3 regions of the Clostridium chromiireducens genome follow, and region 2 is predicted to be linked to each of the others. Evidence: riboswitches for the same ligand, from Rfam matches in the RefSeq annotation. Region 2 holds a riboswitch; each other region holds the start of a gene.
What was found. A riboswitch is a leader RNA that binds a small molecule or an ion and turns the genes downstream of it on or off. The one in region 2 is predicted to bind cyclic di-GMP.
Positions count from the first base shown of each region.

Region 1 (4,456 bases), on a different contig from region 2:
AGGATTCTTCATCTTCAGTTATTCTGCCATCTGCTATTTTAATTACTCTGCTGCAGCAAGCTGCCACTTTCTCAGAATGAGTAACCATAATTACAAGTTTTCCTCTTTTAGCTATATCCATCATTATTTCTAAGATTTGATCTGATGTATTAGAATCCAAGCTTCCTGTTGGTTCATCAGCAATAATTATTTCAGGATTATTTATTAAAGCCCTAGCAATAGCCACTCTCTGTTTTTGCCCTCCTGATAATTGGTTTGGTTTCTTACTCATGTGATCTTTTAAACCAAGCTTAATTAACATTTCTTTAGCACGTTCAATTCGCTCTTTATTTTTAATATTAGATAAAGTCATAGCTATTACAACATTATTCAAAACAGATAAATGAGGTATCAAATTAAAACTTTGAAATATAAAACCAACTTTGTTTTTTCTATATTCATCAAGTTCTCTCATCTTAAGCTTTTTAATATTTCTTCCATTTACAAGTAATTGTCCATTATACTTTGAATCCAATCCACCTATGAGATTCATTAGTGTAGATTTTCCACTTCCAGATTCCCCTACAATGGCTACTAATTCATGTTTATTAAAAGATAAATTAATATCTTTTAATACATAAGTCTTTTCATTACCTTTTAGATTATAATGCTTGCTAACATTTTTTAAACTTAATAAACACATATTCATTCCTCATTTGATTATCTTAGTTTACTGATTATACTTAGATAATAATATTCTTTAAATAATTCGTAAATTTACCCATTCATGAGTTTCTTCTACGTAACTTATAATAAAATAAATAAAAGACTATCAATCCTATTAAAGCCCCACAAAAGTCGACTAATACATCACTAATTAAGGAAGTTCTCCCTGGTACAAAAGCTTGGTGAAACTCATCGGTTACAGCATAAAACAAGCAAATAAATAGGATATAAACTATCGCATCTTTTCCTTTTTTATTAAAAGTAAACAATGTACTGCTCACTATTAATGCTAATACCATATACATAAATCCGTGGGCATTTTTTCTAATTATGTGATCTAACGAATCTAATTTTACTTGTTTAACATTTGCTTTCCCATCATTATTATTTGCCTTTGATTGATTGTTACTTGCTGCTTTACTTTCACTATTTGTCTTAAGTTTTGATTCAGTCTTTTCAATTATATTAACAACTCTATTACTTTGCTCATGTGATATAGCACCGTTATTACTTGACATATAAAATATAAATCCCATCCAAAGGAAACATAAAAGTATAACTATTTTCTTCACTTAGCCGCCTCTTCTCTCAATTTATATATTAGATTTTCCTTACTTATCTTACTTAATTTAATACAAAAACCTTGAATAATATAAATAATTATAACAAATATAGGATTAATATATCTACATTTGCTATTATTCTTAAGAATATAATAATAATTGTATAGATAATCAAAACTTATACTTATGAGATAACTTACCGAAATTATAAACATTTTTATTCTGAAAAACTATGAAAATGAGTTGAACTTATTTTAAATAATTGGAATTTTATTCTGTTTGCATTAATAAAAATAAGTAAAACAAATATATAGATTATTTGGTGACTATTTTTTAAAAGGTGGGTATAAAAATGTTAAGAAACTCAATGAGCTTAGAAGAAAAGAAAGGATTTATAGTTGAACAAAAACCAAAATCGCACTCATCAGAAGCTTACAAAATTTTGCGGACTAATATTCAATACTCTTCATATAATAAAGAACTAAAAACCATTTTAATTACCAGTTCAGTGGCCTCTGAAGGAAAATCTACTATATCGGGAAATTTGGCATTATCATTTGCTCAAGATAATAAAAAAGTACTATTAATAGATTGCGATTTAAGAAGACCATCAATTCATAAAAAATTTAATATTTCTAATTTAATTGGGCTCTCTGAAATTCTAATAGGTGAAACAGATTTAAAAGAAGCAATAATACGTCATAATGATAATCTTGATATTTTGACATCTGGTAAGTTACCACCGAACCCTGCTGAAATGCTATCCTCAAATTCAATGAGTAATTTAATAACTACCTTAAAAGAAATTTATGATTTGATAATACTAGACTGCTGCCCCCTTCTCGGAATTACAGATGCACAAATTTTATCAACAAATGTTGACGGAACAATTCTCGTTGTACAATCAGAAAAAACAAAAAAAGATGAGGTAATCGAATCAAAAAAACTCTTACTTAAAGTAGGTGCTAACATTATAGGAGTTATACTAAATAGAATTCCACGTTGTAGACATAAATATTATCATTATTAGGAATTCATCTTTTTAATAATAAAAACAGGTAAGATTTTATCGAACTAATCAATCTTACCTGTTTTCTTTATTTCTATATTATTTAAACTTATACCCGATAATTTCACAAGATCCGGCCTCCTTTACAAGAATGTCTCGAGCTTGCTAGTAAGTTCTACTTTTTCCATGAATACCTTACTTCTAAATATTCTCCCTGCTTATCATAGCCACGCATGTCATACCCTTTTTTATTATATCCATCCTTATCGAATCCCGCACTGTTATAACCATCCTTATCAAAACCGTGCTTATCATACCCTTCCATGTTATACCCTTCATCATTAAAATACGAACCATTTTTGTGAACACCATTTTTATCAAATCCATTATCATTATATCTTGTACCATTTTTGTGAAATCCTTTAGAATTAAACCCAAATTCATCATACTTTTTAAAGACATCAAAGATCGCCACAGATATTCTCCCCTCTTCTTTATTGCAAGTAATTATTTTAATAATTATTATATTTACATCAGCCTAAAAACTCACTTACTTACATTATATACAATTTATGGAATTAGTAAATAATATTTCGTTTCTATTTATATATAATTAATTACAAAAAAATATGAGAATGATCAACATTAGACAAGTCAAACTCTTCGCATTCCACCTAATAATAATCATCACTATAAAGGCATAGCAGAAGTCTATCTTAATTATGCCTTTATAGTGCATTCTAATAAATAATTAACTATTAGTTTGTCCAACTCCTGGCTAACTCTCAAAATTTCTTTTTTGTCCATATTTTCTTCTATCTTCTTATGTAATATTTCTCTCGCTATTTCAATTTTTCTAGCAAATTCTTTTATCCTATCTTTTTTCTCCTTCATGATTTTCTCCCCCTAATTTTTTCTTCATAATAATCTTTTAAAACAAAAAACCAATCTAAACTAATTGATTTATCAATTAATTTAAATTGGTCGGTTGCACCACAAACTCAAAATTCTCCAGGCGCCCAAATAAAGAGAATTTTTCACAGTCCCCAATATCTTTTAACTTTAATATTTAACGATTGAGTTATATGTATTTTTATACATATAATTCCATTATCCGAAACATATCACTAATTTTATCATCAATGTACAAAGATTTCAATACAAAATTTATATAAAATAATCCAATTTTTTGCATACTTATTAATATAAAATTACAAAGAGAACGAATATTTTCTTTACTTCTTCTGGACGATAATTCAAAAATATAGTACTCAATTAACAGAAAGAAATATAACTAAAATTCAGATAGCCTAAAATTAAAAAGGCTCGTTACTTAACAGTAACGAGTCCTTTATACTAAAAAAGCCAGCACTAAACATTTAATTTATTTACTTAATTTAAACTTATTCTAAATCAAGGCCTTTTAAGTATTTTATAAAATCATCTTTAATTTCAGGTTTTCTTAATGCATATTCAACTGTTGCTTCTAAAAATCCAAGCTTATCTCCAACATCATATCTTTTTCCTTCAAAGTTATAAGCATACATAGCTTCACTTTTAGCAAGCTCTTTCAATGCATCTGTAAGTTGAATTTCATTTCCTTTGCCAGGCTTTGTATTTTCTAGAATTTCAAATATAGCAGAAGTAATTATATATCTGCCAAGTATTGCAGTATTTGATGGTGCATCTTCTATACTTGGTTTTTCTACTAATCCTTTAACTTTACATACTCTATCTTCAATTATTATTCCATTAACTATACCATACTTGCATACATCTTCAGGATTAACACTTTGCACACCTAAAATACTTGTTTTATATTCACCATAGCAATCAATAAGTTGCTTTAGGCAAGGTTTTCCTTCATTATATACTATATCATCACCAAGAAGAATTGCAAAAGGCTCATTACCTACAAAACTCTTAGCACATAAAATAGCATGTCCTAGTCCTCTAGGTTCTTTTTGCCTTATGTAATGAATATCAACCATATCTGAAATATTTTTAACCAAATCTAATAATTCATCCTTATGATTTTTTTCAAGCTCTACTTCAAGTTCAATAGATTTATCAAAGTGATCCTCAATGCATTTCTTATTTCTGCCAGTAATAATGAGTATCTCTTCAATACCAGAAGCAATAGCTTCTTCTATAATATATTGAATTGTTGGCTTATCAA
Region 1 covers NZ_QXDJ01000002.1:476,406-480,861, reverse strand. Annotated here, with positions in the region: gene D2A34_RS07490 (ABC transporter ATP-binding protein/permease) at 1-682, opposite strand, end outside; gene D2A34_RS07485 (VanZ family protein) at 765-1,277, opposite strand; gene D2A34_RS07480 (CpsD/CapB family tyrosine-protein kinase) at 1,621-2,298, shown strand; gene D2A34_RS07475 (hypothetical protein) at 2,453-2,752, opposite strand; gene D2A34_RS07470 (aspartyl-phosphate phosphatase Spo0E family protein) at 2,998-3,171, opposite strand; cyclic di-GMP riboswitch class II at 3,251-3,334, opposite strand; gene galU (UTP--glucose-1-phosphate uridylyltransferase GalU) at 3,681-4,456, opposite strand, start outside.
Region 1: another riboswitch for cyclic di-GMP. It lies ahead of D2A34_RS07470 (aspartyl-phosphate phosphatase Spo0E family protein); the one in region 2 lies ahead of D2A34_RS00690 (phenylacetate--CoA ligase family protein).

Region 2 (4,456 bases):
AAGGAGAAAGAAATAGCTTTAGTTGAAAAGTTATTATCAGGTGAAATTCCTCATTTCATTCTTGAAAAACGTTATATTCATAAAAACGGAAAAATAATTTGGGCCATATTAGGAATTTCCATTGTATATGACGCTGGAAATAAGCCACTATATTTGGTGGGACAAATACAAGACATTACTTTAAGGAAATTTGCTGAACATGAACTTTTAAAAGCTAAAGATAAAGCAGAAAAACTTGCAACTGTGGATTTTCTAACAGGAACGTTAAATCGTAGAGCATTTGAAGAGAGATTTAATGTGGAGTTTAGCAGGGCTGAGAGAGAGAAATTAAATATGAGCATTATACTAGCGGATATAGATTTTTTTAAAAAAGTAAATGATACTTATGGACATCAAGTGGGGGATATTGCTTTGCAAAAGTTTGCTCAATGTATTGTGAATATGTGCAGACCATATGATTTTGTAGGGAGGCATGGTGGTGAAGAATTTGTAATTTGTTTACCAGAAGTAACTAGTGAACAAGCAATCATGATTGCTGAACGTATGAGAAAGGCAGTAGAAAATTTGCATATAAATTTTCAGAATAATCAAGAAAAAATTAATATTACTGCAAGTTTTGGAGTATCATCTTATAAAAAAGTAAATGGAGAAAACATTAATAATCTTATATTGAGAGCAGATAGAGCAATGTATAAAGCAAAAAACAAAGGCAGAAATAGGGTTTGTACTGAAGAGGATGATTAAAATAAATGATAAGAAGTTTTATTTTGGGGCCCCTTATAGAATTATTATACTATAAGGGGCTAGCTCTATATGCACATAATTTATTACCCTAATGATTATGTGTAAAATAGTAGGATAGAAAACTTTATTAAATTTAAAACTATAAATTGATATTACAAGAGATATTAATTTATACTATAAACATAGGAAGAAATATAAGTTAATTAAAGTATAAAAATGCGAAGCAGTTTTATAAATATTAGCTTACTAATAATATAAGTGAAGAAAGGAATTAAAGATGTACGATTATCCGTTATACAGGCCTCCTAGTGAAAGCAATAGCCTTATAATACAGGCAACGTTAGGTTGTTCACATAATAAATGTAGTTTTTGTAGTATGTATAAATCGAAGAAATTCTCTATAAAATCCTTGGAAGAAATTAAAAATGATATGAACCACTTTAGAAAGATATATGAACATGTTGAAAAGATATTTCTTGCAGATGGTGATGCTTTGATTATTCCTACTAAGGACCTAAAAGAAATACTAATGTATGCAGGTAAGTTGTTTCCTGAATGTAGTAGGATTACTCTTTATGGTTCACCTAAATCAATACTTCTTAAAACTCATCAGGAGTTAGAAGAGCTTAAGGCTTTAGGGTTATCTATGATATATATGGGAGTTGAAAGTGGAAGTGATGAGGTTTTAAAAGATATAAATAAAGGGGCAAGCAGTGAAGAACTATTAAATGCAGCAGTAATGGTTAAGAATGCAAATATTTTGCTATCAGTAACTGTTATAGCTGGAATTGGAGGAAGAAAAAATAGTAAAATTCATGCAGTTAAAACTGGCGAATTAATAAGTAATATGGCTCCAGATTATTTAGGCGTATTAAGTCTTATGGCTGAGGAAGAAACTGATTTATATAATAAAATAGTGAAAAAAGAATTTCAATTGTTAAGTGATAAAGAAATGTTAATTGAAATTAAGCTTTTAATAGAACACATCAATATTGAGGAAACAATAGTATTTAGATGCAACCATGCATCGAATTACGTTTCGCTAAGAGGAGATTTACCTTGTGACAAAGAGGCTATGATTAATCAGATTGATTATCATATAGAACATAATAAATTAAAATATGAATATGATAGACGACTTTAACTAATATAAATTTATTGGAAAAAAAGTGATATTTTTGTTGAAAAACATGGAAATAAAGTGTAAAATATACCTAATATATACATTGATAATAGCACACTTCTCGAAAGATAAGGTCGCAAAGCTATGGGTCTAAAGAAATTTATTTCAATGACTGCCAGGCTGCCAAAATGTTGTTAAATGCATTGCATACGCATTAGTTTATCTTTTTGGCGCCTATTAATTAATAGGCGCCTTCTATTTTATGGAAATAGTTTGGATATAGATATGTATATATTAACTACACTTTATAAGGAGGAAGTATTTATAATATGTACGACTATCAAGAATACAAGCTATCTAGTTAAATTATAATCTTGTTAAAATCTAAATGAAAATCATAAATTTAAAAATGAATTCGATTTATTGGGAGTAATAAAAGGAGAAGAGTTTTATGAATAATTTAGAAAAAAAACTAACAAGAGAAGAGATTAATGAAGTTAAGATACAAAGGTTAAAAAACATTGTTAAATATGTTTATGATAGTGTTCCGTTTTACAAAAATAAATTTGATATGATGGGCATAACTCCTGAAGATATTAAAACATTAGGGGATATTGAATTACTGCCATTTACAACAAAGGAAGATTTAAGGAGAAATTATCCTTATGGTATGTTTGCAGTTCCTATGAATAAAATTGTAAGAATTCATGCATCATCAGGGACAAGTGGTACGCAAACAATAGTAGGTTATACAAAAAACGATATAGATAATTGGTCAAATTTAATAGCTGATGTCTTGGGTAGATATGGTGTTACTTCAGATGATGTGGTGCAAGTGGCTTATGGATATGGTCTATTTACAGGAGGATTAGGACTTCACTATGGTATCGAGCGTGTAGGTGCATCAGTTATACCTATGTCAGGAGGAAATACTGAAAAGCAAGTACTTACTATGAAAAATTTTGGAGTTACTGTACTTGCTTGTACCCCATCATATGCTCTTCATATATATGATACTATGGTAAAAATGGGAATACACCCTGAAGAATTAAAATTAAGAATGGGGGTTTTTGGAGCAGAACCTTGGTCTAATGAAATAAGAGAAAATATCGAAAGTAAGTTTAAAATCAAGGCATATGATATATATGGATTAAGTGAAGTAATGGGGCCAGGAGTAGCAGGTGAATGTAATATGCAGGATGGTTTGCATATTAATGAAGAAGACTTTTTTCCAGAAATCATAGACCCAATTACTCAAGAAAGTGTTGAGCCTGGAGAAAAGGGAGAATTGGTTTTAACTACTTTGACAAAGGAAGGAATTCCATTGATAAGATATAGAACAAGAGACATATCATCACTTAGCTATGATAAATGTGAATGTGGATGCCTATATGTTAAGATGAACCGTATATATGGAAGAAACGATGATATGATGATTATTAGAGGAGTAAATGTATATCCAATACAGATTGAAAAAATATTACTTGGTTTTGAGGAATTATCACCGAACTATACATTAACTTTAGAGAAAAAAGGTAATCTAGATCAATTAACAATTACAGTCGAAACGAACAGAGATCTAAAGTATTACTATACACATGAATTAAATGAACTACAAAAAAATATTAAAAATAGATTGCATAATTTACTACAAGTTGGGTGTAATATAGAATTTGTTAATCCAGATACACTTGTAAAAAGTGAAGGGAAGGCTAAAAGAATATTCGATAAAAGGGAAATATGTATTTAATTAAGGATTTAATTATAAAAACAAAGATATGATTTAATAAGGATAGATTTTGTGAAAACTTGATAAAGTATTAAAGTTATTTGGAAAAATTATAAAAAGTAGATAATTAATTATTTATCTACTTTTTATAAAATCATCAATGCCAATTAATGACTATATGATAAATAATATAGTTATTTAAAACTTATATAGCAATGAGCACATGGCAACGCCAGCACCAACTGAACAAAATACTGCTTTAGCACCAGGAGTTATTGGTTTATTTTGAAGGGTTTCATGTAACGCAAATATTGGACTAGTGGTACCGGTATATGCATATTTATCACCAATGTATGCAAATTTTTCTTCATAATTATCGATATTTAATATTCTTGCTGTTTCAATTAAGAATTGCTTAGAATATTGTGATAAAAAGAAATATTGAATTTCATCAAGTGAGAAATCATATTCACACATGAATTCATCTATAGCTTTACTCCATTCAGGGGCAAAGAAATTAAGAGGAAATGGGGTCCATTGTTGTTTTTTATCATATTCACTGGTTGTATTTAAACGCGCTTTAGTAAGTCCACAACAAGGAGAGATAATTGTACTGTAGTATTCAGATCTTGTGCAGTATTTAGAATCTAGTATTCCTCTTTGTGTATCTTCCTCAGTGCATTTTAAAATTACTGCAGCGGCACCATCACCAGAGGCTGGATATGTATATTTACAATCTTCCCTAGCAATAGAAGATACTAATATACCGCCTACCACAAGTGCATATTTTATGTTTTTTGATGTTTTCATAAAGCGGCTCATTTGATCGAGAGCAACAACCATACCGACACAGTTGGAGT
Region 2 covers NZ_QXDJ01000001.1:160,576-165,031, reverse strand. Annotated here, with positions in the region: gene D2A34_RS00700 (PAS domain S-box protein) at 1-744, shown strand, start outside; gene D2A34_RS00695 (radical SAM protein) at 1,022-1,888, shown strand; cyclic di-GMP riboswitch class I at 1,969-2,055, shown strand; gene D2A34_RS00690 (phenylacetate--CoA ligase family protein) at 2,319-3,617, shown strand; gene D2A34_RS00685 (ketoacyl-ACP synthase III) at 3,795-4,456, opposite strand, start outside.

Region 3 (4,456 bases), on a different contig from region 2:
CCGTGTGATATATCTTCTATTGCTCTTGATACTTCTCCTATGGAAGCTGTTACTTCCTCTGACATGCCAGCTAGATTTGATGAAGTTTCTAATACAATTTTTGATGAATTTGTAACATTTTCTATAAGATTTGATATATTTTTTATCATCTCATTAAAGGAGTTTGCTAAATCCATAAATTCATCTTTAGTAGATGCCACAATCGACACTGTTAAATCTCCCTTTGAAGCTTTTTCAAATACTTCCCTCAACTTTTTAATATTTTCTGCTATTCCTTTACTTAAGAATATGGATAGTGCTATTGAAATTATAATTATTACTAAAACTATAATCTCTGTCGTAATAAGTATTGAATTTGTATCATTTATTATTTCTTTTTCATCTAATGTAGCTACTAATTTCCAACCTGTAGCCTTATTGGTTTCGTAAACTCCAAACATCTTTGTATTATTCTCTTCATAAGCCACAAAGCCTGTATCTTGAGTTTTTGCAGCATTCCAAAATGATTGCTTAGAGGCATAATCAGTCCCAATTAAATCTTTATTAGGGTTAATTATCATCTTTTTTCCTTCAATATCAGAAATAAATATGTATCCTGTATTTCCTATCTTCTTTGTTCCTATTTTTTCTAGAATAGTATCCAAGGAAACGCTCATTGCGCAAACACCTATTACATTTCCATCTCTTTCAACTGCTTTTGCTATAGCCACAACACTTTTACCTGTTTGCGCATCTTGAAATGGTAGAGTTATTATAACTTTATGATTACCTTCTAAAGCTTGCTTATACCAATCTTTCTCTTTAGGATTATAACCATATGGCATTTTTTCGTTGGGATATATTTCAAATTTTCCATCTGCGGTTGCAAAATACACACTGAAAATATCTTTATCGCTTTCTTTTATATTCTTTAACATAGCCGCCGTAAATGTGTATGGTTCTTCTTTATCAGCATTAATAAAATTATAGTTACTCGACAACATTGTAACCATACTTCCAAATCCATTGAAGTAATTATTAATTCCATCATTTACTTCTAAAAGTGTTTGCTGACTTGTCGTTTTCAATTTTTCATTGAGAATTGCTTTAGCTTGCCTATTAGCTCCATAACCTAGAATAATTAATGGAATTATACATATTCCTAGTAAACTTATAATCAGTTTAACTCTTATACTTTGAAATTTAATTTTTTTTAAACGCATTTTAGATTCCCCTTCATCTAAAGTATTTTAACTATTTATAATACTTTCAGCTTTGTAAAATTATTGTTTGATGAATTAAATTGCAAAAAAGTCTTACTTCATACTATAATGAAATAAGACTCCTTCGTCTAAATTTATTTATATTAAATTTATTTATTCACACTAAACTATATTGCCATTATATATTGTTATTTTTTTCTTGTCAACTTTAAAACAAATTAGTTAACGTTTTTATAACTATATTTTCATTAAAAGGTTTTACTACGAACGACTTAGCTCCAGCTGTTACAGATTCACGAATCATTGCTTCTTGTCCCATTGATGATATCATAACCACTTTTGCATTAGAGTCAATTTTTTTAATTTCTTTTAAAGCACTTATTCCATCCATTTCAGGCATTGTAATGTCCATTGTAACAAGATCAGGATTTAACTCCTCATATTTTTTTACTCCGATAGCTCCGTTTTGTGCTTCACCAACCACTTCGAATCCACCATTTTCGAGTATCGTCTTTAAAACATTTCTCATAAATGCCGCATCATCAACTATAAGAACTCTTTTCATTATTATAAATCCTCCTTAATTATAAAAAAAGCAGGCAATAAAGATATTGCCTGCCATGAATAAACTATCATAATTTTTGGCAACCTGACTATCATGGCAATTAACGTTGCTTTAGACTCATGGCTTTGCGTCTCCACCTTTCAATGGATTTGCTATTTACACTTCTTTACTCATTAAATATTAACTTTTATTATAAACCAATTATTGAAACTTAACAATTAAGCCAACAATTGTAACTAACATTAACATAATAGCACATTTTACCAGTCTAATCAATAAATTTTTCGGTACATTATGACTATAATTACATTTAAATTCACAATGTATTGCATATATAAATTAATAATATACACTTAAATAGTTTTAAATATTTCACCTGCTATACCTATTGCGCTGCAGGCCTTAGGAAATCCTGCATATGCCGCACAATGTAAAATAATTTCTAAAATTTCTTCTTTTTTTAATCCTGCCTTTATAGCTGCTTTTATATGAAACTCCAATTGCTCAAAGGCTCCTTGCGTTATAAGAGATGTTATTGTTACTACTTCTCTTGTTTTTAGATCTAAATTTGGTCTTGCATATATTTGCCCAAAACCAAAAGAAATCATTTTATCCAAAAAATCCGGAAATATTTCACCTACTGATTTCACCATTTCTTCTCCGTTTGCATCTGTCATCTTCTTTAAAATATTAATTCCATTTTCATAATCCTTTTTCATTTTATTATCCCCTTTTCATAGTTGGTGGTATTTCACCTGGATCAACCACAACCTCTATTATTATTGTTTCATTATGTAAATTTGAAATTTCTAAAGCTTCTATTAGTGTTGATTCATTGTGACATTTATATGATTTTACACCTAGAGATTCACCAAATTTTTTAACATCCAATGGTACATTATATGTAGTTCCAACTTCCTTCCCAAAAAGTTTTAGCATAGCTTTTTCTGGCATATCTAATCTTCCATTATTTATCACTATAAAAGTGACAGGGATATTATAATTTGCTGCTGTTGATATTTCAGTACCATGCATAAAAGTGCATCCATCACCCGTTAAACAAATGATTCTTGAATTATGGTTTGATAACTGTGCACCAATTGAATAGCCAATAGCATGTCCCATTGCTCCAAATACATCATCAAAAAAGAAAGTGGCTGGTTTTCTGATTCTAAAATATCTTATTGCATAAAATGAATGACTTCCATCATCGCCAAATATAGTTGAATCATCCGGTAACTCTTTTCTTATTATTTCCATTGCATTAGCAGCTGAAAGATACTTTCTATTATCATTAACATTATCTTTAAATTCATAATTCTCTACTAGTAAATTATATTTATTTGATATTCTATCTTCGACTTTACTTAATACTGCTTGTAAGTTAGCTTTAATATCACCAATGATAGGTAGTGTAGGTGCTAACAGTGATTTTTCTATAAATGTATAGTCATAATCAAATTGAATAACTTCTTTAGGATAGTTTTCCTTCGATATACCGACTAAAGACATATCAGATAATTTACTACCTATTACAATCAATAAATCTATATTTTGATTAATGTATTCACTTGACTTTTCTGTTCCACCTAGCCCTAGCGCACCAAGTGATAATGGATGATTTTCGATAAATGTTCCTTTTCCACCTGGCGTAGTCATAACTGGTATACTCCACATTTCAGCTAAGCTTTTAACTTCCTCATATGCAAGGCTTGAATGAATACCTTTCCCCGCTAAAATTACGCTTTTCTTAGCAATATCAAGTTTGTCTATGAATTCATCTAATCTTGGAGATATTAATTGACTGATATTGTTAGGCAAATCAAGTTCAAATTCTTCAATTTCTTCATCAAGTATGTCTATTGGTATAGACAGATGAACCGGCCCCTTAACCCCAAAATAGGACTTTTCTAATGCATGCTGTAAGTATCTTTGAAACTGATCTGCCCTTTCAATTCTTGCACTAAATTTAGTAACTGGCTCAAACATCTTAACTAAATCAGTACCAAAAATTGTGGAATCCTGACCTAAAGCTTTTCCTGCACTATGCATAGGTTGTTGTCCAGTGATAAATAACACTGGCACATGATAAGCCTTTGCTTGTCCAGCAGAAGTTAGTAAGTTTGTACCACCAGGCCCTGAAGTTCCGATAGCTATGCCTATTCTCCTGTTTATTAATGAATAGCCTGCAGCAGCATAACCAGCTCCACTTTCATGTTTATTTAAAATGAAATTTATATCCTGTTTATCCAATTCCATAATTAAAGATGCAAGTGGCCTGCCAGGTACTCCAAAAACGTGACCAATACCCCATTTTCTAAAATTTGATACTAAAATCGATGCTATACTCTTCATAAATTTATCACCCTCAATAAATTACTCTTTAAAAAATCTCTCGTTAATATATATTTTTTATAATAACCTTAAAAATAAATATCAGAAAATTCTACATTAATAGCATTTATCAATCTATTATCAGAATCCGGGAATAAATATTTTTCTTCTTCTACTATTTCTTCTTTAATAGGTAATGTTATAATAAACTTGCTACCCAAGCCAACTTCACTATCTACCTCTATTTTACCCTCCAGTATAATAACCAACATCTTCACAAGAGCTAACCCAATACCACTGCCTTCCGCCTGCCTTGAAAGATTATTTTCAACTTGTCCAAATCTGTGAAAAATCT
Region 3 covers NZ_QXDJ01000003.1:6,891-11,346, reverse strand. Annotated here, with positions in the region: gene D2A34_RS11365 (methyl-accepting chemotaxis protein) at 1-1,202, opposite strand, end outside; gene D2A34_RS11360 (response regulator) at 1,411-1,767, opposite strand; cyclic di-GMP riboswitch class I at 1,843-1,931, opposite strand; gene D2A34_RS11355 (carboxymuconolactone decarboxylase family protein) at 2,121-2,486, opposite strand; gene D2A34_RS11350 (thiamine pyrophosphate-binding protein) at 2,491-4,122, opposite strand; gene D2A34_RS11345 (ATP-binding protein) at 4,191-4,456, opposite strand, start outside.
Region 3: another riboswitch for cyclic di-GMP. It lies ahead of D2A34_RS11360 (response regulator); the one in region 2 lies ahead of D2A34_RS00690 (phenylacetate--CoA ligase family protein).